DNA from 3 places in the Kitasatospora sp. NPDC054795 genome. Region 1 is predicted to be linked to each of the others. Evidence: riboswitches for the same ligand, from Rfam matches in the RefSeq annotation. Region 1 holds a riboswitch; each other region holds the start of a gene.
What was found. Region 1 has a riboswitch for cyclic di-AMP ahead of ACWGJO_RS12710 (LysM peptidoglycan-binding domain-containing protein). Riboswitches for the same ligand answer to the same signal wherever they lie in the genome.
Positions count from the first base shown of each region.

Region 2: another riboswitch for cyclic di-AMP. It lies ahead of ACWGJO_RS26225 (M23 family metallopeptidase); the one in region 1 lies ahead of ACWGJO_RS12710 (LysM peptidoglycan-binding domain-containing protein).
Region 3: another riboswitch for cyclic di-AMP. It lies ahead of ACWGJO_RS33700 (M23 family metallopeptidase); the one in region 1 lies ahead of ACWGJO_RS12710 (LysM peptidoglycan-binding domain-containing protein).

Region 1 covers NZ_JBSHAP010000027.1:28,945-38,715, forward strand. The annotation lists gene ACWGJO_RS12690 (protein kinase domain-containing protein) at 1-1,557, shown strand, start outside; gene ACWGJO_RS12695 (MazG family protein) at 2,207-3,298, shown strand; gene ACWGJO_RS12700 (SDR family NAD(P)-dependent oxidoreductase) at 3,303-3,725, opposite strand; gene ACWGJO_RS12705 (cytochrome P450 family protein) at 4,026-5,414, shown strand; cyclic di-AMP (ydaO/yuaA leader) riboswitch at 5,636-5,804, shown strand; gene ACWGJO_RS12710 (LysM peptidoglycan-binding domain-containing protein) at 5,810-6,715, shown strand; gene eno (phosphopyruvate hydratase) at 7,030-8,316, shown strand; gene ACWGJO_RS12720 (FtsB family cell division protein) at 8,487-9,008, shown strand; partial or broken gene ACWGJO_RS12725 (DUF501 domain-containing protein) at 8,980-9,519, shown strand; gene ACWGJO_RS12730 (Ppx/GppA phosphatase family protein) at 9,648-9,771, shown strand, end outside.
Region 2 covers NZ_JBSHAP010000080.1:142-9,912, reverse strand. The annotation lists gene ACWGJO_RS26260 (NAD(P)/FAD-dependent oxidoreductase) at 1-1,098, opposite strand, end outside; gene ACWGJO_RS26255 (HipA family kinase) at 1,278-2,033, shown strand; gene ACWGJO_RS26250 (DUF3037 domain-containing protein) at 2,030-2,446, shown strand; gene ACWGJO_RS26245 (MarR family winged helix-turn-helix transcriptional regulator) at 2,528-2,983, shown strand; gene ACWGJO_RS26240 (HelD family protein) at 3,033-5,162, opposite strand; gene purB (adenylosuccinate lyase) at 5,272-6,711, shown strand; gene ACWGJO_RS26230 (MFS transporter) at 6,719-8,260, opposite strand; cyclic di-AMP (ydaO/yuaA leader) riboswitch at 8,615-8,752, shown strand; gene ACWGJO_RS26225 (M23 family metallopeptidase) at 8,755-9,747, shown strand.
Region 3 covers NZ_JBSHAP010000129.1:19-9,789, reverse strand. The annotation lists gene ACWGJO_RS33745 (cytochrome P450) at 1-1,295, opposite strand, end outside; gene ACWGJO_RS33740 (GTP-binding protein) at 1,292-1,945, opposite strand; gene ACWGJO_RS33735 (DUF742 domain-containing protein) at 1,923-2,270, opposite strand; gene ACWGJO_RS33730 (roadblock/LC7 domain-containing protein) at 2,267-2,680, opposite strand; gene ACWGJO_RS33725 (ATP-binding protein) at 2,664-3,929, opposite strand; gene ACWGJO_RS33720 (SpoIIE family protein phosphatase) at 4,162-6,381, opposite strand; gene ACWGJO_RS33715 (TetR/AcrR family transcriptional regulator) at 6,553-7,119, opposite strand; gene ACWGJO_RS33710 (alpha/beta fold hydrolase) at 7,200-8,027, opposite strand; gene ACWGJO_RS33705 (YiaA/YiaB family inner membrane protein) at 8,168-8,458, opposite strand; cyclic di-AMP (ydaO/yuaA leader) riboswitch at 8,668-8,826, shown strand; gene ACWGJO_RS33700 (M23 family metallopeptidase) at 8,839-9,687, shown strand.

The sequences.
Region 1 (9,771 bases):
TGGGCCGGCCAGGACGAACGACTGCACCGCCCGGTCGCGGTCAAACTGCTCCGCCCCGAGCACCTGCTCCCCGGCGGGACCCGCTCCGGAGGCGAACGGGCCCGCCACAGCGACGAGTTGAGCCGCCGCTTCCTGCGCGAGTGCCGGATCACGGCCGCGCTCGACCACCCCGGGCTGGTCACCGTCTTCGACGCGGGCGAGGACGAGGGCGAGCTCTACCTCGTCATGCAGCGCATCCCCGGGGTCAGCCTGGCCGACCTCATCGCCGAGGACGCGCCCTTCCCGATCGAACGCGCGGCGGCCGTCGCCGCCCAGCTGTGCACCGCGCTGGCCGTCGTCCACGCCATCCCGGTGGTCCACCGCGACCTCAAGCCGAGCAACGTCATGGTCCGCGAGGACGGCCGCACCGTCCTGCTCGACCTCGGCATCGCCACCGCCCTCGACACCGAGACCACCCGGCTGACCCTCACCGGCGTGCCCGTCGGCAGCCCCTCCTACATGGCCCCCGAACAGGCCCTCGCCGCCACCACCGACCCGCGCAGCGACCTCTACGCGCTCGGCTGCCTGCTGCACGAGATGCTCGCCGGCGAGGAGCCGTTCCGGGCCCCCACCGCACTCGGCGTCCTGCGCCGACACGTCGACGAACCACCCGTCCCGCTGCGGGAGTTGCGCCCCGACGTGCCGCAGCCGCTGGAACAGCTGGTGCTCGACCTGCTCGCCAAGCGGCCCGCCGACCGCCCCGCCGACGCCCGGAGCGTGTACGCGCGGCTGCTCCCGCTGCTGCCCACGGCCGACGGCGCCCCGCAGCCCCGCTACACCCCGCTGCCGGACCCGGCCCGCCCCTTCCGCTACCCGCACCAGCCGCAGCCGACGGCCGCGGCGGCCGCCCCGGCGCCCGTGGTCCGCTCCGAGTCACGGCCCTTCCTCATGCCACCCGCCCCCGCGACACCTCCGCCCGTCCCCGCGGAATCCGACCTCGGCGCCGAGTGCGCCCGGCTCTCCGACCTGGTCGACGCCGGACGCCACACCGAGGTGCTCGGCGTCGCCGCCCGCCTGCTGCCCCGGGCCGAGGCCGAACTCGGCGCCGCCGCACCCCTGGTGCGCACCATCCGCACCATCTACGCCCGCACCCTCCTGCACGAGGGCCACCCCCAGCAGGCCCTCCCCGAGTACCGCCGCCTCGCCGCCACCGCCGACGGCGGCCCGCACGGCCCCCAGGGCCTCGACCACCGCTACCGCGCCGCCATCTGCCTCGACCGGCTCGGCCACGGCGCCGAGGCCCTCACCGAGTACCGGGCCCTCCTCACCGCCCACACCGCCCGCCTCGAATCCGGCCTCGACACCGACCCCGAGCGCGCCTACGACCTCCGCGAACGCATCGGCCTCCACCTCGCCGCCACCGGCGACCCCCAGAACGCCTGGCAGTGGCTGCTCCCCCTCCTCCTCGACCGCGAACGCCGCGACGGCCCCCACCACCCCACCGTCCGCCGCCTCCGCCAGTCCCTCTCCACCCTCACCCCCACCTCCACCCCCTGGCCCCCGGCACCGCCGCACTGACCCCACCACCCCGGTCGCGGACCGTTGCGCCTCCCGGCGCCGCCGGTGGGGATGCTGTGCGGCCCCGGCCCCGGCCCCGGCCCCGGCTCCCGGTGTCGCGCCTTCCGGTGTCGTCGGTGCCGACTGTGCGGTTGTGGTCCTGGGTGTCGGCTCCGGGCGCCGCCGGTGGGGTTGGGCTGCCGCCCTGTGCATCGGCCTCGATCCTCGCGGGCCGGGCCACTGGAAAGCCCTGGCCCCGGCGCATCAGCGGCGGCGCCGTACCGGCCCGGGCGTGCCGTCGTGCCCTCTTCGGAGATTCCCCAGCGGCTCCAGCCCGCCTGGAGCCCCGGACCGTCCCGGGACGCACGGCTTCTCCACCGGCCCTCATCCCGGCCCGCGTGTTGACTTTTCGGAGCGGGATGGGGCCCGGCCGACTTCCCGCGTTGGACCGGAACGGGGCCCGGCCGGCACTCCGGGGCGGGGAGTCGGCGGGCCGTGGTGGCTGCGGTGAGCGCAGGGGGGCGGGGCTTGAGCGGTCGCGCGGCGGCGTAGGAAGTCGGCTGGGCCGACTTCCGGCGCTTGCGCGGGCGAGTGGGGTCCATGCCCCGGGAAGGGAGCCCGGGGCGGGGAACGGGCGGGCGGGGTGGGGGTGCGGGGGTAGGTTCGGGGGGTGACGACGAATGCTGTGCCGACGAAGACTCCGGGCGCGAAGCTGATCCTGCTGACCACCACCCACCGGGTGGCTCCCGGCCTGCTGGTGTGGCCGGCGTGGGAGGCGTTGCGGTCGGCGGGGCGGGTGCTGGTGGGGGACGAGCGGCATCCGCAGGTGGCGGCGGTGCGGCAGGCCGGGGTGGTGGTGGAGGTCGTGCCGGCCGGGTCGGCGCCCGCGTTGGCGCGGCTGCTGACCGGGCAGCCCGCCGGGGCCGGGCCGACGGTGTGGCTGGGGAGTCCGGACGGGGATCCGGGGCTGACCGACGCGCTGGCGAGGCTGGCGGTGGAGCACGCCGGCGAGGTGCCGGAGATCGAGGTGCTGCCCGGCTCGTACGACCTGCCGGGGTCGCGGCTGCTGGACCTGGTGACGGTGATGGACCGGCTGCGCTCCCCGGGCGGCTGCCCCTGGGACGCCGAGCAGACGCACGAGAGCCTGGTGAAGTACCTGGTCGAGGAGGCGTACGAGCTGGTCGAGGCGATCGAGGAGGGGGATCGGGAGGCGCTGCGCGAGGAGTTGGGCGACGTCCTGCTGCAGGTGTTCTTCCACTCCCGGATCGCCGAGGAGCACCCGACCGAGCCGTTCACCGTCGACGACGTGGCCGGGGACATCGTCGAGAAGCTGATGTACCGGCACCCGCACGTGTTCGGGGATGTCGAGGCCGGCGGCGCCGCCGAGGTGGAGGCGAACTGGGAGCAGCTGAAGGCGGCCGAGAAGGCGGACCGCGAGTCGGTGCTGGACGGTGTGCCGGCCGGGCTGCCCGCGCTGGCGTACGCGGCGAAGCTGGTGTCCCGGGTGCGCCGGGCGGGCTTCACGGGGGTGCCGGACGAGTCGTACGAGCTGCCGGTCGAGCTGACCGCCGACTCGGCGGGCCGGCTGCTGCTCGCGGTGGCGCAGCGGGCGCACGACGCCGGGGTGGACGTGGACGCGGCGCTGCGGTCGGCCGCGCGCGGTTACCGGGACGCGGTGCGCGCGGCCGAAGGCCTCAAGCCGACCGGAGAGCCCGACGGAGAGCCCGACGGGGACCCGGCCGGGGAGCCCGACGGGAAGTAGGCGCTCAGGCCGCCGTGGCGGTGTGCTCCGGGCGCCGCTGCGGCGGGACGAGTTCGCCGATGGCCTCGCCGACGAGGACGACGAGTTCGGCGAGCCGCTCCAGGTCGAGGTGGTCGGGCAGCTCGGCCAGCGAGATGACCCGCTCGCCGTCCGGGCCGGCCACCGCGAACAGGTCGATCGGCCCGAGGTGCTTCTCGGCGGTGTCGACCAGGGCGGCGACGTCGCTGGGGCGGCGGATGTCGCCGCAGACGCCGACGACGGGGCAGCCCGGCCGGTCGAGTTCGGCGGCGAGGTCCTCGGCGATGCCGACGTACTGGTCGGCGATGAGCATTCCGGAGGCGCCGGCCGCGGCGAACCGGCGGGCGAGTCCCGCGCCCGAACCGCCGTCGAGGACCGCGATGACGACGACTGACCCGCTGACCCGCATGGCCTGCTCCTCCCTGTGGACGACACCGCACCGGCGCCCACGCGTACTGCGGAGGATCGTAGGCACGTCCTGACCCTCCGCAACAGGGATTACCCCGCAGGTGACCAGGCTCACGCCCGCACCGCGGCCAAGAGTCGGCCAAGAGCTGTCCATTGACCGTCCGCGGACAGTCAACGGGCCGTCCATGAACCGTCCATGGGCCGTCCACGGAGCATCGGCAGGACGGCCGCGGACCGTCGGCGGGAGGAGCGGCGGCCCGCCGGAGCGGGGCGTGCCCGTCGCACCGGATACGGTCGGTCCATGCCAGCTCAGCCCGACTCCGCCCGGCCCGCCGCCACGCCGTCCGACGCCACCGCCCCGCAGCTGTTCACCTGGGAGTTCGCCTCCGACCCGTACCCCGCCTACGCCTGGCTGCGCGAGCACGCCCCGGTGCACCGCACCACGCTGCCGAGCGGGGTGGAGGCCTGGCTGGTGACCCGGTACGCGGACGCCCGGCAGGCGCTCGCGGACAGCCGGCTGTCGAAGAACCCGGCGCACCACAGCGAGCAGGCGCACCGCACCGGCCGGGTGGGCATCCCGGGGGAGCGGCAGGCGGACCTGATGACCCACCTGCTGAACATCGACCCGCCGGACCACACCCGGCTGCGCAGGCTGGTGTCGAAGGCGTTCACCCCGCGCCGGGTGGCCGAGTTCGAGCCGCGGGTGCAGCAGCTCACCGACCGGCTGATCGACGGCTTCGCGCAGCGCGGTTCGGCGGACCTGATCCACGAGTTCGCCTTCCCGCTCCCCATCTACGCGATCTGCGACCTGCTGGGCGTGCCGGCCGAGGACCAGGACGACTTCCGGGACTGGGCCGGGATGATGGTGCGCCACACGAAGCCGGGCCACGGCGGCGGCCAGCGCGGCGGCGTGGGGCGGGCGGTGAAGCGGATGCGGGCGTACCTGCTGGAGCTGATCCACCGCAAGCGCGCGGACCTCGGGGACGACCTGATCTCGGGCCTGATCCGGGCCAGTGACCATGGCGAGCACCTGACCGAGAACGAGGCCGCGGCGATGGCCTTCATCCTCCTGTTCGCGGGTTTCGAGACTACCGTGAACCTGATCGGCAACGGCACGTACGCCCTGCTGCGCAATCCGGAGCAGCGCCGGTTGCTGCAGGAGTCGGTGGCCCGCGGGGAGAGCGCGCTGCTGGAGACCGGGATCGAGGAACTCCTGCGCTACGACGGGCCGGTGGAGATGGCGACCTGGCGGTTCGCGACCCGTCCGCTGGCCATCGGCGGGGTGGACATCCCGGTCGGCGACCCGGTGCTGGTGGTGCTCGCCGCGGCGGACCGCGACCCGGCCCGGTTCGCGGCCGAGAACACCCTGGACCTGGCCCGGACGGACAACCCCCACCTGGGCTTCGGGCACGGCATCCACTACTGCATCGGCGCTCCGCTCGCCCGCTTGGAGGGCCGTGCCGCGCTGACCACGCTGCTTTCCCGGCTGCCCGATCTCCGGCTCGCGGAAAACGCGGACGACCTGCGGTGGCGTGGTGGTCTGATCATGCGTGGGCTGCGCGAACTGCCGGTGGAATTCAGTCCGGAGAGCCGCTCCCCGCACGCCTCTCCGCAGACTCCTCCGCGCGCTCCTTCGCAGGCTTCTCCGCAGGCCTCTCCGAACACTCCCGCCACGCCTCCGACGTGCTGAGATCGCACTGACGGGACGTCGTGAACCACCTGCCGACGGGGGTGTGAACACCCATCAATCCGGACATAACACCGCCGTTGGTAGGCGATCGAACACGCGCCGTAATTATTGTGTGATATCGACGATATGAGCTTGTGATTGGTCTGATGATCTGTCTACTCTCCCTGGAGTTCGCAGCTGCGGACCTCGTACGCGGAACGCCGAGTCCTGCCCGCCGCGTCACGGGAAACCGACCAGAACCCTGGGCAGGGGCGGGGGAACCAGGTTTGTTGCCGTCTCCCCACGGCTTGGGGTGAAGCCGCCCGAGCGGAATCGTTTCCGCATACGGCGGCCGGGCCACCTCCCGGTCCGAACCCGACAGCTCACCTCGCAGGCGTGCGGAGAGGGACCTCTTCATGCTGTTCGTTGGAACTGGCCGTCACCGTCGTCGCACCCAGGCCGAGAAGGCCATCGCCGTCGCCGGTGTGGCCGGCGTCGGACTCGCGATGCCGCTCCTCACCGCCACCGGCGCCTCCGCCGCCCCCGCCTCCACCTGGGACGCCGTCGCCCAGTGCGAGGCCGGTGGCAACTGGAGCATCAACACCGGCAACGGCTTCTACGGCGGCCTCCAGTTCACCTCCAGCACCTGGAAGGCGTACGGCGGCACCGCCTACGCGCCGCAGGCCAACCAGGCCAGCAAGGCCCAGCAGATCTCGGTCGCCGAGAAGGTGCTGGCCTCGCAGGGCCCGGGCGCCTGGCCGGTCTGCTCCCAGAAGGCCGGTCTGACCAAGGGCGGCGCCCCGGCCGCGGTCGACACCTCCTCGGACGCCAAGCCGCAGTCCGCCCCCAAGCAGCAGACCCCGAAGGCCTCCGCCAAGCCGGCCGAGAAGCCGGTCGCGCAGCAGCCCGCCGCCCAGAAGCAGGCCCCGAAGCCCGCCGCGCAGCCGGCCCAGCAGGCCGCCCCGCAGCAGCAGGCGCAGCCGCAGACCCCGGGCTTCTCCGGCAAGGCCGGCTGGGACGCCGACGCCAAGGTGTACTGGTACCAGAGCAACGGCGCCTGGTACTGGACCAGCCACCAGAGCGTCTACCAGCAGTACGCCGGCCAGGCCGCCGCCCAGCCGCAGTACGCCCCGCAGGCCGCGCAGTCGGCCCCGCAGGCCGCCGGCCACGACTACACCGTCCGCGCCGGTGACACCCTGTCGACCATCGCCGCCGCCCAGGGCGTGTCCGGCGGCTGGCACGCGCTGTACGAGCAGAACCACGGCACGGTCGGCGGCGACCCGAACCTGATCATGCCCGGCCAGGTGCTGCACCTCGGCTGAGCCGGCCCGCTCGACGCCGGCCCGCCGGCCGCCGGCCCGCCCGCCGCACCCGGCGCCGACGCCGCCCCGGCCCGCCGTCCGAAGGGGACCGGTCCTACCGGTCCCCTTCGTCCGCATTCGCCCGCTCCGGTGGGACAAGCTGGGACAAGCAGGTGAACTACCGGTGGGTAGTGGGGCCACACGCTGAGACGGGACCGAGGCGGACGTGGCCCCGGGAGCCCGGGCGGTTAGGCTCTGGTCGTAACGACTCCGCAATCGTCCTGCTGACAGCACCCACCGTCAGACCGGACCCTGCTTCCGCAAGGAGATGCCTCGTGCCGTCCATCGATGTCGTCGTAGCCCGTGAGATCCTCGACTCCCGCGGCAACCCCACGGTCGAGGTCGAGGTCGGCCTCGACGACGGCAGCACGGGTCGTGCCGCTGTCCCGTCGGGTGCTTCCACCGGTGCCTTCGAGGCGCTGGAGCTGCGTGACGGTGACAAGAACCGCTACTTCGGCAAGGGCGTCGAGAAGGCCGTCCTGGCCGTCATCGAGCAGATCGGCCCGGAGCTGGTCGGCTACGACGCCACCGAGCAGCGCCTGATCGACCAGGCCATGCTGGACCTGGACGCCACCCCGGACAAGTCCTCGCTCGGCGCCAACGCCATCCTGGGCGTCTCGCTGGCCGTCGCGCACGCCGCCTCCGAGGCCAGCGACCTGCCGCTGTTCCGCTACCTGGGCGGCCCGAACGCGCACGTCCTGCCGGTCCCGATGATGAACATCCTCAACGGTGGGTCGCACGCGGACTCCAACGTCGACATCCAGGAGTTCATGATCGCCCCGATCGGCGCGGAGTCCTTCTCCGAGGCCGTCCGCTGGGGCGTCGAGGTCTACCACACGCTCAAGGGCGTGCTGAAGGAGCGCGGCCTGTCCACCGGTCTGGGCGACGAGGGCGGCTTCGCCCCGAACCTGGACTCCAACCGCGAGGCCCTGGACCTCATCGTCGAGGCCATCGAGAAGGCCGGCTACGTGCCCGGCCGTGACGTCGCGCTGGCCCTGGACGTCGCCTCCTCCGAGTTCTACGAGGACGGCGCCTACCAGTTCGAGGGCAAGGACCTCACCGCCGCCGAGCTCATCGAGTACTACGCCGAGCTGGTCGCCGCCTACCCGCTGGTCTCCATCGAGGACCCGCTGGACGAGTCCGACTGGGACGGCTGGAAGGCCATGACCGACAAGCTGGGCGACAAGGTCCAGCTGGTCGGCGACGACCTGTTCGTCACCAACCCGGCCCGCCTGGCCCGCGGCATCGAGACCGGTACCGCCAACGCGCTGCTGGTGAAGGTGAACCAGATCGGCTCGCTGACCGAGACCCTGGACGCCGTCGAGCTGGCCCAGCGCAACGGCTACCGCTGCATGATGTCGCACCGCTCCGGCGAGACCGAGGACGTCACCATCGCCGACCTGGCCGTCGCCACCAACTGCGGCCAGATCAAGACCGGTGCCCCGGCCCGCTCCGAGCGCGTCGCCAAGTACAACCAGCTGCTGCGCATCGAGGAGATCCTCGACGACGCCGCCGAGTACGCCGGCCGCGGCGCCTTCCCGCGCTTCCGCGCCGCGGAGTAGCAGGAACGGCCGTTCCGTGGAGCGACCGGGCCCGGCCGCCGCGCGGAGCGATCCGCACGGCGAGCACGAGGGCCGGGCGCTCCCGGTAGCGCACGCCTGACCGGTGCCCCGCCGTTCACCCCGTAGGGTGGACGGCGGGGCACCGTCGCGACCAGGAGGGGATACGGGAGATGGCTGGCTGGAGGATCCCGGGCTTGGCGGCCCGGCCCCGGTTCACGAGCCGGGCGACCGTCCTCGTCCTGGTGCTCTGTTCGCTGGTGGCGATCCTCGCCTACCCGACGCGGCAGTTCATCTCCCAGCGCGCCGAGATCTCCGCCCAGCGGGCGAAGGCCGACCACGCGCGCCAGCAGGTCGAGCAGCTGCGCCGGGAGAAGGCCCGCTGGCAGGACCCGGAGTACGTGAAGGCGCAGGCCCGCGCCCGGCTGCACTACGCGGTGCCGGGGGAGACCCCGTACATCGCGGTGGATCCGGCCGGCCGGGCCTCCGCCCAGCCCTCCTCGTCCGCGGCGGGTGCGGCCTCCTCCGGCACCGCGGCCTCCGGAAGCGCCGCCGACCGGACGAAGGCCGCCAAGCCCTGGTACGCCGGCATCTGGGATTCGGTGGACGCCGCCGACACCGCGGCGGCGGCCCCCGCCACCCCCCTTCCCCTCCCACCGTCCCCCGTTGGAGACACCTCCCCCCATGACCACTGAGAACCACCCCTCCGTCTCCGACGCCGACGTCGCGGCCATCGCCGCCCAGCTCGGCCGGGTGCCGCGCGGCCTGCGCGGCGTGGCGCACCGCTGCCCCTGCGGCAACCCGGACGTCGTGGAGACGGCCCCCCGGCTGCCGGACGGCACGCCGTTCCCCACGCTCTACTACCTGACCTGTCCCAAGGCCGCCTCGCTGATCGGCACCCTGGAGGCGGAGGGTGTGATGAAGGACCAGAGCGCCCGGCTGGCCGAGGACCCGGAGCTGGCGGCCGCCTACCAGCGGGCGCACGAGGACTACATCGCCCGGCGCGACGCGATCGAGGTGCTGGAGGGCTTCCCGAGCGCCGGCGGCATGCCGGACCGGGTGAAGTGCCTGCACGTGCTGGTCGGCCACTCGCTGGCGGCCGGCGAGGGCGTCAACCCGCTCGGCGACGAGGCGATCGGCATGCTGGAGGACTGGTGGGCCAAGGGCCCGTGCGTCTCCCCGGCGGAGGTCGAGGCCGCCGGTGAGCGGGTCGCCCGCAACCGCGCCAAGGAGCAGGACCACGAGGCCGTGATCGCCGCCAAGGAGCAGAAGACCGTCGAGCGCGCCGCGAAGAAGCGCGCCGTGGAGGAAGCCGCGGCGGAGCGGGAGTCCGAGTGAGCACGACCCGCGTGGCCGCGATCGACTGCGGCACCAACTCGATCCGCCTGCTGGTCGCCGACCTCGACCCGGAGACGGGGGAGATCACCGACCTCGACCGCCGGATGATCGTCAACCGGC
Region 2 (9,771 bases), on a different contig from region 1:
GGAGACCGCGTCCTTGCCGCCGAGGTCGACGACCAGCCCCAAGTCCTTGTGGTAGTACGGCTCCAGGGGGCGGCCGTGGAGCGAGGCGATCACGTTGTTCGCGACCGCGCGGCCCTGGCGGGCGGAGTGCTGGGCGGTCGGCGGGCAGACCGCGCCGTCGCCCTTGGCGAGGTCGGGGACGGCGGCGGCGTCGCCGACCGCGAACACGCCCTCGAACTGCGGCACCCGCATCTCCGCCGTCACGGCGAGCCGGCCGCGGACCGTCTCGGCGTCCAGGGTGCCGATCAGCGGGCTCGCGGCCACGCCGGCGGTCCAGATCAGGGTGCGGCAGGGGAGCACCCGGCCGTCGGTGAACTTGACGGTCTCGGCGCCGACCTCGGCCACCGAGACGCCCAGCGACACCTCGATGCCGCGTTCGCGCAGCACCTCCAGGGCGGCCTCGCCGAGCGGGTCGCCCAGCTCCGGCATCAGCTTCGGGGCGATGTCGATCAGGTGCCACTTGATCTGCCGGGCGTCCAGGCGCGGGTAGCGGTGGGCGGCGGCGGTGGTCAGGCGCTGGAGGCAGGCGGCCGTCTCGGTGCCCGCGTAGCCGCCGCCGACGACCACGAACTGGAGCCGGGACTCGCGCTCCCTCTGGTCCAGGGTGGCGGAGGCGAGGTCGAGCTGGGCGATCACGTGGTCGCGGACGTAGGCCGCCTCGGCGAGCGTCTTCATGCCGCGGGCGTAGTCGGTGAGGCCGGGGATGTCGAAGGTGCGGGTGACGCTGCCGGGGGAGAGCACCAGGTAGTCGTACTTCTGCGCGACCACCTCGTCGGTGATCTTGCGGACGACGCACACCTTGGAGGCAGGGTCCACGCCGATGGCCCCGCCGGGGACGATGTGGGTGCGGCGCAGCGAGCGGCGCAGGGAGACGGCCACGGACTGCGGGGTCAGGACGCCGGCCGCGACATGGGGGAGGAGGGGGAGGTAGAGCTGGTAGCTGAACGGCGTGACCAGCGAGATCTCGGCCTCCGACGGTGACAGCTTGTGTTCGAGTCGGCGGGCGCACTCCAGGCCGGCGAAGCCACCGCCCACGATCAGGATCCGAGGTCGTTCCATCGCTCATCCCTTTGCCGTGAAGGTCCCCATTACTGTCCGCCACACTCGCACGGAGCAGCGGGGGCTGCCACCGGGGTGGGGCCGTGGGTGTGGGGAGGCGCCGCGGCGGGTGGGGGAGAGGGGCGGCGCGGCGGTGGGGTCGGAGCGGGTGGGGCGGCGACACCGATAGGCTGTCGGCCGTGCTACCCGAGGTGACGGCGATCCGGTACGTGACGCCACTGCGAGAAGGCGGCTCGATGCCGGGCCTGGTCGAGGCCGACGATCGGCGGTTGTACGCGCTGAAATGGGTCGGTGCGGCGCAGGGCCGCAAGGCGTTGGTCGCGGAGGTGCTGGCCGGGGAACTCGGTCGGCGGCTCGGGCTGCCGGTGCCGGAGCTGGTGACGATCGACCTGGACCCGGTGCTCGCGCGCAGCGAGCCGGACCACCAGGTCCAGGACCAGATGCGGGCCAGCGGCGGGACCAACCTCGGGATGGCCTTCGTCAGCGGCGCGCTCAACTTCGACCCGCTCTGCTTCGAGGTGGAGCCGGAGCTCGCCGGACAGGTGCTCTGGTTCGACGCGCTGATCGGCAACGTCGACCGCTCCTGGCGCAACCCCAACCTGCTGGTGGCCACCGGTGGGCTGCGGCTGATCGACCACGGCGCGAGCCTGATCTTCCACCACAACTGGCCGGGTGCCGCCTCCTGGGTGCGCCGTCCGTACGACGCCTCCGACCACGCGCTGCTGCGGGCCCGGCCGGACCTGGCGGCGGCCGACAAGGCGCTCGCGCCGCTCGCCGAGGCGGCGATCGAGGGCGCGGTGGCGCAGATCCCCGAGGTCTGGCTGGTGGACGAGTTCGGCTTCGACTCGCCCGACGAGGTGCGCGCCGCGTACCGTGCCCAGCTGACCGAGCGACTGGCCGGTCCGCGCGACTGGCTGCCGGAGGTGCCCGCATGACCGAGCCCGCGCTGTCCGCGCTGCCGGCCACCGTCGAACTGCACGACTACGAGTACGCCGTGATCCGCGCGGTGCCGAGGGTCGAGCGCGGCGAGTGCGTCAACGTCGGGGTGCTGCTGTACTGCCGGCAGAGCTCGCACCTGGCGGCCCGTACCCATCTGGACCAGGCCCGGCTGCTGGCGCTGGACCCGGTGGCGGACGTCCAGGGCGTGCGGCGGGCGCTGCACGGGATCGAGGCGGTCTGCCACGGCGGGCCGCAGGCCGGTCCGGCGGCGGGGGACAGCCCCGGGCAGCGGTTCCGCTGGCTGACCGCGCCGCGCAGTGCGATCGTCCAGCCGGGGCCCGTGCACACCGGGCTGACCGCGGATCCGGAGGCGGAGCTGCGGCGGTTGTTCGACCAGCTGGTGCTCTGACACCGGCGGCCGGGGCGGTTCGTCGACGGTTGCCCTGGTCAAAGCTTGAGATACTGAAGCACCTGGCCGTACCCTGGCCCCATGGGTTCGACAGCGACGACGACCGTACCGACCAACGCCGAGTTGATGGAGGCGTTGGCCGCCGTCGGTGCCGCGTACTTCCAGGACTTCGCGGCGGCCGCCGCCCGGCACGGGCTCTCCTCCTCGCAGGCCAAGGCGCTGGGCGCGGTGCAGGAGCCGGTGCCGATGCGGGCGCTGGCCGGCCGGCTGGGCTGTGACGCGTCGAACGTCACCGGGATCGTGGACCGGCTGGAGTCACTGGGTCTGGCCAACCGGGAGGCGGCGGCCGGTGACCGCCGGGTGAAGATCGTGGTGATCACGGCCGAGGGCCGGGAGATCCTCAACCGCATCCGCGGCGAGATGGCCCGGACCCACCAGGCCTTCGAGGCGATGGACGACGAGCAGCGGATCGCGCTGCACTCCATCTGCGCGCAGGTGCTGCCGGTACTGGCCGGCCGTACGGGCGGCGCGCAGTAGCGCGCGCAGAAGAGAACACGCGGCCCGCGCCGCCCGCGCGCCGTCCCGGTCAGAGCAGCCCGGCGAGTTCCGGTGGCAGCGGCCGGTGGTGGAGCAGGGTGAGTGAGCGGGTGGTCCGGGTCAAGGCGACGTAGAGGTCGCGCGGGGCGAGTCCGGCCGGCTCGACGACGACCACCGCGTCGAACTCCAGCCCCTTGGCGTCCGCGACGGTGAGCGCGTCCAGCTCCGCCGCCAGGGTGTCCGGAGCGATCACGCCCAGGGTGCCCGGGCCGCCGGGCAGCCGGGTGAGCGCCGCCGCGAAGTCGCCGTCCGGGACGGGGACGGCGCGCGGCCGCTCGGTGCCCGGGCGGATGGACTCGGGCGGCCGGTGGTCGGGCAGGGCGGTGCGCAGCACGGCGGTGGCGAGGGCCATGACGGGCTCCGGCGTGCGGTAGTTGACGGTCAGCCGTTCCTCGTGCCAGCGGCCGGGCAGGTGCGGGTCGAGCATGTCGGCCCAACTGCGGGCGCCGGCGGGCGATCCGGTCTGGGCGAGGTCTCCCACGATGGTGAGCGAGCTGGTCGGGACTCGCCGCAGGACGGCGCGCCAGGCCATCGCGGACAGCTCCTGCGCCTCGTCCACGACGACGTGGCCGTACGCCCAGGTGCGGTCGGCGGCGGCGCGTTCGGCGGTGGAGCGGTACGGGCCGTTGTCACGGAAGCGCTCGGCGAGGGCGGCGGAGTCCAGCAGGGCGTCGTCGGTCTGCCCGGTGATGGTCAGCACTCCCTGGGCGAAGGCGAGTTCGTCCGGGTCGTCGTCGGTCGGGGCGGATTCCCCTGTGGTGCCGAGGAGTTCGGCGGCCTCGTCGAGCAGCGGGACGTCCTCGACCGTCCAGCCCGAGCCGGGCGGGCGGAGCAGGGCGGATGCCTGGTCGGGGGCCGTTTCGGTGAGCAACTCCCGGTCGGTGAGCAGTCGTTCGATCAGTTGCCGGGCGGTGAGCCGGGGCCAGAGCGGGTCGAGCGCGGCGCGGACGTCCGGCCGTTCCCACAGCTCGCGCGGGGCGTAGTGGGCCTCCTCGTCGTCGTACGGGCGGCCGAGGGCGAGTGCCTGGGCGATGGCGAGGGCGTCGAGCAGGGTGCTCAGGTAGAAGCCGCGGGCCCGGTTGTGCGGCAGCCGCAGGCCGCGGGCGGCGTCCCGGGCCTCGGCGCAGGCCCTGGCGGAGACCCGCAGCCCGTCGCCGAGGTCCAGGCCGTGGGCGGGGGCCGTCTGGTGGGCGGCCAGGGCGCGGCGGAGTACCCCGGCCATCCAGGGGCCGCCCTTGGCCAGGGCGGCGGCGGGTGCGTCGGTGCGGGTGGCGGTGACGCCGGGGAGGAGCTCGCCGACGGTGCGCAGCACCACCTCGGTCTCGCCGAGGGCGGGCAGCACCTGGTCGATGTACCGCAGGAAGCCGGGGTTGGGGCCGATCACCAGCACGCCCCGGCGCTCCAGTGCGACGCGGTGGGTGAACAGCAGGTAGGCGGCGCGGTGCAGGGCGGCCAGCGTCTTGCCGGTGCCGGGGCCGCCCTGGACCACCAGGGCGCCGGGCAGCGGGGAGCGGATCACCCGGTCCTGCTCGGCCTGGATGGTGGCGACGGCGGTGCCCATCCGGCCGGTGCGCTCGCGGCCGAGGGCGGCGAGCAGTGCGGCCTCGCCGACCAGGCCGCGCCGGCCGGACTCGTCCAGCCCGGCGAGGTCGAGCGCCTCGTCGTCCAGCCCGGTGAGGGTGCGGCCCCGGGTGTGCAGGTGGCGGCGGCGCACGACCGGGCCCGGACGGGCGGGCGTCGCGGTGTAGAAGGGGCGGGCGGCCGGGGTGCGCCAGTCGAGCAGCAGCGGTTCGTACGCGTCGTCGGTCAGGCCGGTGCGGCCGATGTAGTGGACGGTGCCGTCGCGCTCGTCGAGGCGGCCGAAGCACAGGCCGCGTTCGACCGCGTCCAGCCGGGCCGCGTGGCGGGCGGCCTCGCGGGCGCGCACCTCGCGTTCCAGCCGGGCCTGGTGGGTGCCGCCGGGGGCGGCTCCGTCGTGGGCGCCGTCGGCGGTGCGGCGGGCCCGTTCGCGCACCGTGTCGAGCCGGGAGTAGAGCCGGGTGAGGCGGGCCTGCTCGGTGCGCAGGGCCGCGGCGAGGGCGTCGCCGGGGTTTCCCGCGACCGCTGGATGTTCGCTCATCGGTGTGGTAACCTTGCGGTGAGAAGGTTGCGGTGCGCCATCTGAAAGGCGCTCAATTGACCCAGCCTACCCCAGCCGCCGACGTTCGGCGTGACCTCGGCTGTTACTCTTGCGAAGCGTGAGCGCGAAGCCCCAGATCCCCAATGTCCTGGCCTCCCGGTACGCCTCGGCGACCCTGGCCCAGCTGTGGTCCCCCGAGCACAAGGTGGTCCTCGAGCGCCACCTGTGGCTCGCCGTCCTGAAGGCCCAGCAGGACCTCGGCGTCGAGGTGCCGGCCACCGCCGTCGCCGACTACGAGCGGGTGATCGACCAGGTCGACCTCGGCTCGATCGCCGCCCGTGAGCGGGTCACCCGCCACGACGTCAAGGCCCGGATCGAGGAGTTCAGCGACCTCGCCGGGCACGAGCAGATCCACAAGGGAATGACCTCCCGGGACCTGACCGAGAATGTCGAGCAGCTCCAGATCCGCCAGTCCCTGGAGCACGTGCGCGACCGCACGGTGGCCGTCCTGGTGCGTCTGGCCAAGCTGTCCGCCCAGCACTCCGAGCTGGTCATGGCCGGCCGCTCGCACAACGTGGCCGCGCAGGCCACCACCCTGGGCAAGCGGTTCGCGTCGATCACCGACGAGCTGCTGGTCGCCTTCCGCCGCCTGGAGGAGCTGATCGCCCGCTACCCGCTGCGCGGGATCAAGGGCCCGGTCGGCACCGCCCAGGACATGCTGGACCTGCTCGGCGGCGACACCGACAAGCTGGCCGAGCTGGAGCGCCGGGTCGCCGGGCACCTCGGCTTCGAGAACGTGCTGACCAGCGTCGGCCAGGTCTACCCGCGCTCGCTGGACTTCGAGGTGCTCACCGCCCTCGTCCAGCTGGCCGCCGCGCCGTCCAGCCTGGCCAAGACCATCCGCCTGATGGCCGGCCACGAGCTGGTCACGGAGGGCTTCAAGGAGGGCCAGGTCGGCTCCTCCGCGATGCCGCACAAGATGAACACTCGCTCCTGCGAGCGCGTCAACGGCCTGGCCGTCATCCTGCGCGGCTACGCCTCGATGACCGGCGAGCTGGCCGGCGACCAGTGGAACGAGGGCGACGTCTCCTGCTCGGTGGTGCGCCGGGTCGCGCTGCCGGACGCGTTCTTCGCCTTCGACGGCCTGCTGGAGACCTTCCTGACCGTCCTCGACGAGTTCGGCGCCTTCCCCGCCGTGATCGAGGCCGAGCTGGACCGCTACCTGCCGTTCCTCGCCACCACGAAGGTGCTGATGGGCGCGGTGCGCGCGGGCGTCGGCCGGGAGACCGGGCACGAGGTCATCAAGGAGCACGCCGTCGCCTCCGCGCTGGCGATGCGCGCGGGCGCTCGGGAGAACGAGCTGCTGGACCGGCTGGCCGCCGACGAGCGGATCCCGCTGGACCGGGCCGCGCTGGACGCGCTGCTGGCCGACCGGCTGTCCTTCACCGGCGCGGCCGGTGCCCAGGTCGCCGAGGTCGTCCGCCAGGTGGAGGCCGTCGCGGCCGCCTACCCGGAGGCCGCCAAGTACGCGCCGGCCGACATCCTCTGACGTTCGGTCAGTTCAGAGTCGAGGGCCCTGCCGCCGGACCGGTGGCAGGGCCCTCGCGCGTCGTGGGGACGTGGCCGGGGTCGAGCGGCGGGGCGGTCGGTCCGCACGGCCAGTCGCAGTTCGGCTCGGCCACCGGCTGCTCCTCGGGGGCGAGCACATTGCCGCGTACGGTCGCGGAGGCGATCAGCCCGCCGGCCACCAGGAGGCCCGCGCAGATCAGCATCGCGGTGTGGAAGGCGGAGTCGACCGCGGAGGGAACCCGGTAGGCGTCGCCGCTCAGCCCGGCCAGCGCCGGCAGGGCGGCCACCGCGAGCAGGCCGGCCGCGCGGGCGGCGGCGTTGTTGACCCCGCTGGCGATGCCGGCGTGCCGGACCTCGACGGCGGCCAGCACGGTCGCCGTCAGCGGCGCGACCAGCAGCGTCATCCCGCAGCCCATCACCGTGACGGCGGGCAGCACGTCCACCCAGTACGAGGAGTCGGGGCCGATGCGCAGCATCAGCAGCACCCCGGCGGCGCACAGCAGCGGTCCGACGGTCAGCGGGACGCGCGGGCCGATCCGTTTGCCGAGGCGCCCGGCGCGCGCGGACAGCGCCAGCATCAGCACGGTGATCGGCACCAGGGCGAAGCCCGAGACCAGCGGCGAGAACCCGGACACGATCTGGAGCTGCACCACCAGCAGGAAGAAGACGCCGCTGAACGCCGCGTACACGCACAGGGTGACCAGGTTCACCGCGGTGAACAGCCGTGAGGAGAACAGCCCGAGCGGCAGCATCGGTTCGGGCGCGCGGCGCTCGACGGCCACGAAGGCGACGCCGAGCACCACCCCGATCACCCCGCTGACCCAGACCGCCGGGGACAGGCCCTCGCCGGCCGCGGTCAGCGCGTAGGTGATCGCGCCGAGCGCGAGGGCGGCGAGCACGGCGCCGAGCACGTCGAAGCGGCCGGTGGCGGCCTCGTCCCGGGTCTCCGGCACCGACCGGGTGGTCACCGCGATCACGGCGGCGGCGAGCGGCAGGTTCAACAGGAAGATCCAGCGCCAGCCGGGGCCGTCCACCAGCCAGCCGCCGAGGAAGGGGCCGATCGCGGCGGACACCCCGCCGAGGCCGGACCAGAGCCCGACCGCGGCCGAGCGGTCGTCAGGGTGGAAGACGGCCTGGAGCATGGCGAGCGAGCCGGGGGTGAGCAGCGCCCCGCCGATGCCCTGGACGGCGCGGGCGGCGATCAGCACGTGGATGTTCGGCGCCGCGGCGCAGGCCGCGGAGGCGATGGCGAACCAGACCACGCCGATCAGGAAGACCTTGCGCCGCCCGTACCGGTCGCCGAGCGCGCCGCCGAGCAGGATCAGGCCCGCCAGGGTGAGCAGATAGGCGTTCAGGGTCCATTGCAGGGACGCCAGGGAGGCGCCGAGGTCGGCGCCGATCCGGGGCAGGGCGACGTTCACCACGGTGCCGTCGAGCATCGCCATGCTGGAGCCGAGCACGGTCGCCAGTAGTACCCAGCGACCCTGCGCGGTGCCCAGGCGCAGGGTGCCGGCCTCGGAGGTGGCCACGGGCGAATCCTGCGCTGCCGGGGCGCACGTGACAAGGGTCACCGGTGGGTGTGTTGACGGTCGGCGGTGCGTGAACGGGTGGCTGCGTTCCGTCGCCGATCTCGGCGCAGGGTCGTGGATCAGTGGCGGGGGGTGAATGGGTTGTGTACGCACCGTGGGGTCCGGTCTGCGGAGGGTCACCGGAACGGGGGAGATGGTTGCCCTTTCAAGAGATCGACATTGCTTCACCCGAACGGATGGGTTTTAGTTCAGCGACCGCCCGGCCAGTCCGGACGGATCCCCCGGGTGGAACGCCGAGTCCTGCCGCTGCCCGGTGGTTCGAAACGAACTCTGTACGGCAGGAGCGGGGGACCCACAGGTAAGTCGCCGGACCGGAGTTCGCGCCTCAGGGCGCGGGCGTCCAGGACCGGCTAGGGGTGAAGCCGCGCATGCGGCCGGGCAACTCCAGCCCGAACCCGACAGCTCACCTCGCAGGCGTCGGAGAGGAAAATTCCATGCCTGCTCAGGCTCGTCGTATCGCCCTGCCCCGCGCCGCCCGTATCGGCATCGCGACCGCCGTCACCGGTGTCTCCTTCGCCCTCCCGCTCGTCACCGCGGTGAGCGCCCAGGCCCACACCGTTCCGGCCGCCCCGGCCGCGCAGGCCGCCGCCTCCACGGACGCCAAGTCGGCCGCGCCGGCCGCTGCCCCGGCCGCCCAGGCCGCGCAGGAGAGCTACCGCGTCGTCAGCGGCGACACCCTGTCCAAGATCGCCGACGCCAAGAACGTCGAGGGCGGCTGGCACGCGCTGTACGAGCAGAACCGCTCGGTCGTCGGCGCCAACCCGAACCTGATCTTCCCGGGCCAGCAGCTCGCGCTGTCGGGCCACGCCGCCGCGCCGGCCGCCGACGCCGCCCCGGCCAAGCCGGCCGCCCCGGCGAAGCCCGCCCAGCCGGCCGCCCCGGCGACCCAGGCCGCCGAGCCGCAGGCCCAGGTCCAGGTGAAGACCGAGGCCGCCAAGCCGTCCGCCCAGCTCCAGACCCAGCTGCAGGTCGCCGCTCCGGCCCCGGTCGTGACCGCCACTCCGGTCGCCGCCGCCACCTCCGGCTTCGTCGCCCCGCTGGCCAACCCGAAGCTCGGCACCGCCTACGGCGTGGCCGGCTCGATGTGGGCCTCCGGCCACCACACCGGCCAGGACTTCGTCGCCTCCACCGGCACCCCGCTGCGCGCCGTCGCCAACGGCGTCGTGGTCAAGGCCGGCAACGGCGGCGCCTACGGCAACGAGGTCGAGATCAAGCTCGCCGACGGCCACTACGCCGAGTACGCGCACCTCTCCTCGATCGGCGTGAGGATCGGTCAGACCGTCACCGTCGGCCAGCAGATCGGCCTCTCCGGCGCCACCGGCAACGTGACCGGCCCGCACCTGCACTTCGAGATCCGCAACGGCTCGGAGTACGGCTCGGACATCAACCCGGTCGCCTACCTGCGCGCGCACGGCGTCGCGCTCTGACCCGGGGCCGCTGAGCCCCGAGGG
Region 3 (9,771 bases), on a different contig from region 1:
GGCGGGCGGGGCGGGGTGAAGGCGCTGTAGAGCACCGGGAGGGCGGTCAGGGCCCGGGACCACGGGGACGGGCGCCAGGTCAGCTCTCCTGCGGGTACGGCCAGTTGGAGGTCGGGGAGGCGGTGCAGCAGGGTCTCGACGGCGGTCTCGACGATGATCCTGGCCGGGTGCTGGGCCGGGCAGACGTGCCGGCCCGCGCCCCACGCCAGGTGCGCCCGGTTGCCGCCGAGCGAGCCCTGGGCGGCGGCGGACACGCCCTGCGCGGCCGGGTCGGCGTTGGCCGCGGCCAGGCCGAGGACGAGCATGTCGCCGGCGCTGATGTACTGGCCGCCGAGCACGGTGTCGCCGGTGGCCCAGCGGCCGGGAAAGTTCTGCGTCGGCGGGTCGCGCCAGAGCACCTCCTCCAGCGCGTCGGAGACGGTCAGCCGCCCGCCGGTGAGGGTGGCCCGGAAGCGCCGGTCGGTGAGCAGCAGCCGCAGGGTGTTCCCGGTCCAGTTGATCGAGGTCTCGTTGCCCGCGACCATCAGCACCACCAGGTGGTGCACCGCCTCCTCGTCGGTCAGCCCGGCGGGGTGGGCGAGCAGCCAGGAGGTGAGGTCGGCGCTGGGCGCGGCCCGGCGGCGCCGGACCAGGTCGATCAGGATCGCCTGGAACTCGGCGCCGGCCCGCTGCGACTCCGCGCTGCTGTCCACGAAGTGGCTGATCAGCTCGACCAGTCGGGGCCCGGCCTCGGCCGGCAGGCCGAGCAGCTGGGTGAAGACCAGCAGCGGCAGCCGCCGCGCGTACTGGGCGATCAGGTCGGCGGTGCCGTCCGGTCCCCAGCTGTCGATCAGGCCGTTGGCGGCGGCCTCGGTGGTCCCGCGCAGCTGGTGGTGGTCGATCTGGGCGAGGGTGTCCGAGACGGCGGAGCGCAGCCGCTGGTGCTCGGCGCCGTCCAGGTTGAGCAGCGTCGGGCGCCAGGAGGTCATCGTCAGCAGCCGGGAGTCGGTGGGCAGCCGGCCCTCGGCGGGCACCCGCCAGCGGCGCGAGTCCTTGGAGAACAGCGCCTCGTTGCGGGTGAGTTCGAGCAGCTCGGCGTAGCCGAGGACGAGCCAGGCCTCGACCCCGGGCTCCAGCTCGATGGGGGCGACCGGCCCGTAGCGCTCGCGCAGCCGGGCGTACAGGCCGTGCGGGTCCTCGGCGACGGCCGGGCCGTACAGCGGGGTCAGCGGGACGCCCACGGGCAGTCCGCCGGGCAGGCCGGTGCCGTGGGCGACGGGGCACCCGGCGGCGCCGGGGGGTTCGGGGGTGGTCATCCCTGGAGCTCCAGGATCGAGCTGCGGTGCAGGTGGTCGACGAAGTCGATCAGCAGGTCGTAGGACTGCCGGCGGTCGCGCGCGTCGCAGTGCAGGATCGGCACCTCCGGCAGCAGGTCCAGCGCCGAGCGCAGCTCCTCCTCCGGGTAACCCGGGGTGTCCGGGAAGGTGTTGACCGCGACCGCGAACGGGATGCGCTGCTCCTCCAGCCGGCCGAGCACGTCGAAGCTCTCGTCCGGGCGGCGCAGGTCGACCATGGCGATGGCGCCGAGCGCGCCGCGCGACAGGTCGTCCCAGAGCGGCCAGAACCGCTGCTGCCCGGGCGTGCCGAACAGGTACAGCGCGAGCCGTGAGTTGAGCGTGATCCGGCCGAAGTCCAGCGCCACCGTGGTGGTGGTCTTGCCGGGGCGCCCGGTGAGGTCGTCGATGCCCGCGCTGGCGGCGGTCATGGTCTCCTCGGTGCGCAGCGGGGTGATCTCGCTCAGCGAGCCGACCAGGGTGGTCTTGCCCACCCCGAACGGACCGGTGACCAGGATCTTGACCGCGCCCTGCACCGAGGAGGGCAGGTACTGCGGTCCGTCGGCGGCACCGGACGCGTCGGTCGAGTCCGGGGCGTCGGGGACGGCTTCAGCGGAGTTGGCGGAGGCCAACGAGCACCTCCTCCAGGAGGGTTGCGGGCAGGCGTTCGGCCTGCGGGACGGGCGGGAGCACCTGCACGGCGCCGAGGTCCCACAGGTCTCCGACCAGCACCTTGACGACGCCGAGCGGCAGCCCCAGGTGGGCCGCCACCTCGGCGATGGACAGCAGGCTGTGGCAGAGGTCGAGGATGCGCCGGTGCTCGCGGTTCAGCAGCGGGTGCTCGGGCAGGTCCGGCGGGTCGGGTAACGCGCTGACCAGGCTCTCCAGGGCCAGCTCGGCCCGGGTGGAGCGGCTGCGCCCACCGGTGATGACGTACGGCCGGACCGGGCCGCTCACCGGTGGCCCCCCGACGCGTGGTCGACGCGCGGCGGGCTGGTGAGGTGGGTGCCGATCCGTTCGACCAGGACCTGCATCTGGTACGCGACCAGGCCGGCGTCGACCGCCTCGCTGGTCACCACGGCCAGGTGCGCGCCGGCCCCGGCGGCGACGACGAAGAGGTAGCCGCCGCCGTACTCGATGATGATCTGGCGGGTGGCGCTGCCCGGCCCGCCGAAGCCCGTCGCGACGCCGCGGGCCAGCGACTGCAGTCCGGAGCAGGCGGCGGCGAGCCGTTCGGCGTCGTCGCGGGCGATGCCGGCGCTGCGGCCGATCTCCAGGCCGTCGTTGGAGACGACGACGGCGTGCTGGACCTGCGGGACGGCGATGATGTCGGCGAGCAGCCAGCCGAGATCAGGGGTGGTGGTCATGGAACTCTCCGGAGCGCTGGGGAAGTCGGGGGGAAGCGGGAAGGGAAGGGTCGGACTGGGCCTGGGCCCGGGCGGCGGTACGGCCGCTGGCGGTCCCGGCCTGGAACATCGCCATGAACGCCTGCGCGTCCCGGGCCGAGCGGTAGGGCGGCGCGGGCTGCGGTGGGGGAGCGGCGTGCTGGGCGGGGCGGCCCGTGCGGCCGCGCCGGTGGCTCCGGCGGGGCAGCGGGGGCGGGGTGTCGCCGGTGGCGGCGTGCCGGCCGGACGGCGGGGTCTCCAGCAGGGGGTGACCGACGGGGGAGGCCGGTCGGGGGCCGGGGTTGAACGCCCGGTCGTCCGGCCCGAGGCCGGGGACGGTGGGCGGCAGCGGCTCGGTGAGCAGCGCGTTGGGCAGCAGCAGGACCACGCGCACGCCGCCGTACGGCGAGGGCGCCGAGCTGAGCGTGACCCGGAAGCCGTACTGCTCGGCGAGCCGGCCGACCGCGGCCAGGCCCAGTTGCGGGACCTCGCCCAGCCGGGAGACCTCCAGGGTGCTGCCGCCGGCCAGCGCGGCCGCGGCCTTGACGACGGCCTGTTCCGGCATGCCGACGCCGCCGTCGTCGATCTCGATGACGGCGCCGTTGTGCACCGGCATCAGGGTGACGAACACCTGGGTGCTGGGCGGGGAGTAGCGGGTGGCGTTGTCCAGCAGTTCGGCGATCGCGTGGATCAGCGCCTCGGCGGCGGCGCCGACCACCGCGGTCTCGGTCCGGCTGCGCACCACCACGCGCTGGAACGGCAGGATGCGCGACTGGGCGCCGCGGACGACGTCCTCCAGGGGGACCGGTTCCGGCCAGTGCCGTCCGGCCCGCGCGCCGCACAGCACGGCCAGGGTCTGGGCCAGCCGGGCCTGTTGGGCGGCGGCGTGGTCGGCCTTGAGCAGGCCCTCCAGCAGGGCCGGGTCGTCGTGGGTGCGCTCCATCTCGTCCAGCAGCGCCTGCTGGTCGTGGGCCATCACCAGGATCCGGCGGGCGACGCTGAGGAAGGCCCGCTGGGTGGAGGCGGTGTGCTCCTGCTCCTGCTGGACGGCGGCGAGGTCCTCGCCGCGGCGGGAGAGTTCGGCGGCCAGTTGCTCCTGGAGGGCGGCGAGTTCGCCGTGCAGCCGGTCGGCGCGGCGGCGCTGGGTGACGGACACGGCGCGGTACCGCGCGGCGGCCACGAGGGCGAGGACGGCGAGTACGCCGGTTGCCGTTACGGACCACTGAGTCATCGTCACGCCGCGAATTCTAGGGTGATGATCCTACGAAGGTGTGAGCGGATCTCGCCAAGTGACCGGATCTCGTCAATATCGAGTCAATTCGGCGCCAATCGGCACTCGTTCGACCCCGATCCCTGCGCCTGACGAGCCGGGGGAGCAGCCCGACCGGCACCGGTGGGAACGCCGGAATCGAGCCCGACGGCCGGATCGCGTTCCGCGATGTGTGGGGCCCGTGTGCACGGTGTTACGGAAGGGGCGTCGTCCGGTGCAGGAGCAGCAGCGCCACGTCGTCCGGCCGGGACCGCCGCTCGGTCACGTTCAGGGTGAGCAGATCGGCCAGCCGCTCCAGCGCCGGTGCCGGGCCGATCCGCCCCGGACCCGTCTGCCGCGCCCACAGTTCGAGCCCGCCGAGCATCCGCTGCACCGACTCGTCGTAGTCCTCCTCGCGGTCCTCGACCAGCCCGTCGGTGTACGCCAGCAGCGTTTCCCCGACCGCCAGCCGCTCCACCGCCAGTGGGTACGGCTGCTCCGGGTCCACCCCCAGCGGCGGCCCGCCCAGCAGCTCCAGCTCGACGGCCGCGGCGTCGGCGGTGATCCGCACCGGCGCCGGGTGCCCGGCCCGGGCGGCGGTCAGCGCGCCGTCGGCCGGATCCAGGGTCAGGTAGAGGCAGGTCGCGAACAGCTCGGTGTCCAGCTCGGCCAGCAGCCGGCTGGTGCGGGTCAGGGTGGCGGCCGGGTCGTGCCCGTCCGTCGCGTACGCCCGCAGCCCGCTGCGCAGTTGGCCCATCACCGCGGTGGCCTCGGCGTTGTGGCCCTGGACGTCGCCGATCACCAGCCCGATCCGGCCCTCCGGCAGACGCAGCAGGTCGTACCAGTCGCCACCGATCTGCATGCCCTCGGTGCTCGGCAGGTAGCGGGCGGCACTGGCGATCCCGGACAGCCGGGGCAGGGTGCGCGGGAGCATCGCCCGCTGCAGCTCGGAGGCCCGGTGGTGGTGGGTGTCGTACAGCCGGGCCCGCTCCAGGGACTGCGCCAGGATGCCGGCGAAGGCCGAGTACAGGGTCCGGTCCTCGCGGCTGAACACCCGCTCGGCGGCGAAGGTGATCAGGCAGGAGCCCACCTGCTGCCCGGAGGCGACCAGCGGCAGCACCGCCCAGGCGGCCGGGGCGAGCGGATCGCGCCGGGAACGGGCCGCCGAGGGTTCGCTGAACAGCGGGGCGGAGCGGGCCAGCGACCGCTGCATCACGCCCTCGGACAGGTCCGCCAGCCGGGTGAGTTCGGTGCGGCGCGGGCCCCCGTACACGGTGTGCGAGACGGGCAGCAGCCGGCCCGCGTCCACCAGGTCCAGGACGATGCCGGCGGCGCCGAGCGCCGGACGGGCGACGTCGGTGACGGCCGTGGTGACGTCCCGGACGGTCACCGCCCGGGACAGTGCCCGGGTGAGCGTCAGCAGCAGTGCCGTCCGGGCGGCGGCCGGGGAGTTCCGCTCCTCGGCCGGCGGCTGCTCCCGGTACCCGGCCTCGGCCAGCAGCCCGGCGATCCGCACCGGCCGCCCGTGCACGTCCAGCATCACCTCGCCGGACTCCTCGACCCGGGCGGGCCGGCCGCCGGGCCGCAGCACCCGGTAGCCGATCCGGTAGCGGCCGCCGGTGGCCAGCGCCTCGGCGAGCGCGGCCTGCACGTCCGGAAGGTCCTCCGGGTGGACCAGCCGGTCCAGCTCGGGGGCGGCGCCGTCCGGGGCGGCCGGGCGGCCGGCCACCCGGAACGCCTCGGCGTCCCAGTAGCTCTCGCCGGTGACCAGGTCGCGCTCGAAGGCGCCGTGCCCGGCGGCCCGCACCGCCAGCGAAAGCAGCGGGTGGGCCGGCCCGGCCGGGCGGCCGTCCGCCGCCCGCGGACCCTCGGGCAACCGGACGCCGTAGGGTGCGCGGGTGCCGTGCGGCAGATGGGCGTCGGCGTGGTCCAGCAGGTGCGAGACCCGGTGGGCGCAGGCCTCGGCGACGGTCTCCAGGACGTCCAGGTCGCGGCGCGGGACGGTGCCCCGGTGGGCCAGCGCGAGGGCGAGCACCCCGATCGGCCGCTCGTCCACGACCATCGGCAGGGCGATCACGGCCACCATCCCGGTGCCCAGTCCGGCGTTCGCGTTCGGATAGTCGACGCTGGTGTGCTCGGGGCTGAGCAGGTACGGGCGCCGCAGCCGCAGGGCCATCGCGGCGGGCAGCTCCCCGGCCGGATCGACCACGCCGTAGCGCTCGTGCGCCCAGTCCGGCAGCCCGTGCGAGGCGGTCAGCCGGAGCATCCCGGCGGAGTCCAGCAGGTACAGCGCGGACCCCTCGCCAGTGATCCAGCTCGGGCCCTCGGCCAGTACGGTGCCGAGCAGCTCGGCGGCGCTGGTGCAGCCGAGCAGCAGGCGCACGCAGCGCATCGCACTGCGCGCGGTCGGACTGTCGGCGGGCTCCAGGGGCACTGACCCTTAATACCCCATTTCCCCAAGCGGTGAATGGTTCCCCAAGAGGTGAACGGGGACCGGGCCGTCGCACCGGCACCGGCACCGGCACCGGCGCTGGAGAGGTGGCCGTCCGTGCCGGCGGCTGTCCGCGCGGGCGGTGCCGCCCTCCGGTCCGTGCGGGCCGGCCGCCTACGCGGGCCAGGCGCGGAGGCCGGTGGTGAGGGTGGCGATGAGGCGGTCGTGCGTGGTGGCGAGGTCCTCGGCCAGCCGGAAGCCGCCGGCGGTGGTGAGGGAGGCGAAACCGTGGGCGAGGGAGCGGACGGTGCGGGCGGCGTGGATCGCCTCGGAACCTTCGAGGCCGTACTCCCGCAGGACGGCGATGATCACGCCGACGAGCCGGGCGCCCGCGCGGGCCAGCTCGTCGTCGGGCTGCGGGGCCTGGGGGAGGGCGTTGTAGCGGTGCGGGTGCGCGGTGGCGTACGCGTGGTAGGCGCGCAGTACGGCGGCGACGGCGTCGTCCCCGCTGCGCCCGACGGCCGCCTCGGCCAGCCGGTCGGCCAGGTCCCCGGTGACCCGTACGGCGATCAGCAACCGCAGTTCGGCGAGGCCGCCGCTGACGTGCTTGTACAGCGAGGGAGTGGCGACCCCCGCCCGGGCGGCGACGGAGGCCAGCGTGAGGGCCTCGGAGCCCTGCTCGTCGATGAGGGCGAGGGCGTGGTCGACGACCTGGTCGGGGGTCAGTCCTACGCGGGGCATGGGTTCGGGCTCTCCGTACGGATGACGTCGGGTGGATCGGGCGGGTTCGGGCAGGAGCGGGCGGTGGGGACGGGCGGGGCTCAGCCGAGCTCGGCGAGGAACGGCAGCAGGGCGTCGGCGGTGGCCGTCGGGTTGTCGGCCATCGGGTAGTGCCCGGACCCCTCGATCATCACCTTGCGCGCGCCGAGCGCGGCGGCCTGCCGGTCGGCGACGAGCTCCGGCTTCGGGAAGTCGGGGTCCTTGCTGCCCATGACCACCAGCGCCGGGCACCGCACCGCGGCCGTCCAGCCGACCGGCGCCGAGTCGCCGTGGACGTACCCGCGGGTGGCGGTCTTCCGCCCCGGGGTGCGCAGCGCGGCGACCAGTCCGTCCACGTACGCGTCGAAGTCGGCGGGCTTGGCACCCGGGAAGGCCATCCGGCGCAGGTAGAAGCCCCAGGAGGCCGGCCAGTGGACGAGGGCGGCGCCCATCAGGCCCATGACGCCGCGCATCAGGGCGCCCGGCGGCGGGTTCTCGACGAAGGCGTTGAGCAGGACGATCCCGGCGACCCGCTCGGGCGCGTCCCCGGCGGCCCTGACGACGGTCGCCCCGGTGTAGGAGTTCCCGGCGAGGACGGCGCGCTCGATGCCGAGGTGGTCGAGCAGGGCGAGGACGTCGCCGGCGATGGCGGCCGGGCCGTAGTCGTCCCACTCGACGGAGGACTCGCCGAAGCCCCGCAGGTCCACGGTGACGACGCGGTGGCCGGCGGCGACGAGCAGCGGGCGCAGGTGCCGGTAGGCGGCCCGGCTGTCGAGCATGCCCGGGAGCAGGACGACGGGGGTGCCGTCGCCCTGCCGGGTGTCGTCGAAGGCGATCCGGCCGCCGGGAACGGTCAGGTACTGGGTGCTCGGGGTGATGGTGCCGTTCATGGGGGTCCTCCTCGGGCCGCCGGTGCGGGGCATCGGCGTGCGGGCCGATAGCCATAAAGCTAAGGCTAATAGCCTTAGCCGTCAAGCGAATGGCCGGGTGAGGGATGGAACGGAAGGAGCGGATGGAGCGGAAGGGGTGATCAGACTCCCTCCACCTTGAACGGGTCGTGCTCGCTGAGCAGCTTCTCCAGCCTGGCCTGGTCCACCCGGGTGACCATCTCGTTGGACTCCTGCCGGTCCCGGATCACCTTCGCCAGCGTGAACGCCGAGGTGACGGTGTAGAGGAGGCCGATCCCGAGGAAGGCCCTGGTCCATCCGCCGACCGGCAGGTAGGCGATCCCGAGGGCGAGGGCGACGCCCGACAGGGCGAAGGAGAGGACGGCCTGGATGTGGTACGCGGCCGTGGTGCGGGTCTGCATCGATGTGCTCATGGCGCCAGGATGTGGCCGCCCGGACGGGGCGCACATGAGTAGGAGTACTCAGATGGGGCCGTGCGCGAGGGGGGTGTTCGCCGGTGTCGTTCGTTGACGTCCGATCACTTTGCCCTAGGCTGCTCCGAACGGATGGCTTGGAATCAGAGCCTCCTAGGATTAACGTTTGATAACGCAGCGCGGTTGTCAACGCCGTACCCAGACGGCACCGTGCGCCGTCGCCTAATCCCGCCGACCCGCCTCCGGGCAGGTCAGGGAGCCGGGGAACCACGTTCCTTGGGGTGAATCGGCGGGGCTCCGGCCCAGCCGTAGGAGACCTTCCTGCTCCGAACCCGTCAGCTAACCCGGTAGGCGCGAAGGAAGGAAAGGAGCGCGCCTCCGTGGCGTCGACGCACACCCCGGCACACCCGGCCGGCTTCGCAGCCGGTACCCAGCTCCTCGACCACCCCGGCACGGACGGCCCCGAGGCCTTCGGCCCGGAGGACTTCCCCGCGGAGGTCGAGACCAACCGCCACCGGATGCCGCGTCAGACCCGCGGAGCCTCCCCACTGCTCGGCGTCACCGCCGTCGCCGCCACCCTGGGCGCCACCGGCTTCGCCTCGGCGACCCCGGCCGCCGCCCCCGCCGTCGAGGCCCCGGACGAGACCCCGGTCGCCCTCTCCGCCGACCCCGGCCTCGCGCTCGCCGCCCGCATCCAGCACCAGGCCGACAGCCAGCGCACCGCCGCCGAGGAGACCGCCCGGCTCCAGGCCGCGCAGGAGGCCGAGGCCAAGGCCGTCGCCAAGGAGGCCGAGGCCAAGCGCGCCGCCGAGGAGGCCGAGCGGGTCAAGGCCGCCGCCCTCACCCTCCCGGTGAAGGACTACCGGCTCTCCGCCCACTACGGCCAGAGCGCCCGCTACTGGGCCAACCTGCACACCGGCCTGGACTTCGCCGCCGACACCGGCACCCCGGTCTACGCGCTCGGCCAGGGCACCATCACCTCGGCCGGCTGGGCCGGCTCGTACGGCTACCGGATCGTCGAGACCCTGCCCGACGGCACCGAGATCTGGTACTGCCACCTCTCCTCGATCACCAAGGGCTCCGGCAAGGTCGCCCCCGGCCAGCAGATCGGCAAGGTCGGCGCGACCGGCAACGTCACCGGGCCGCACCTGCACATGGAGGTCCGCCCCGGCGGCGGTGCCCCGGTCGACCCGGAGCCCTGGCTCCAGCAGCGCGGCCTCAACCCCTGACCCGCGCGAGAAACCCGGCGCACCCGCGAGAGGCCCGCACACCCGCGCGAGAAACCCGACGCGCACGCACGGAGGCCCCGGCCC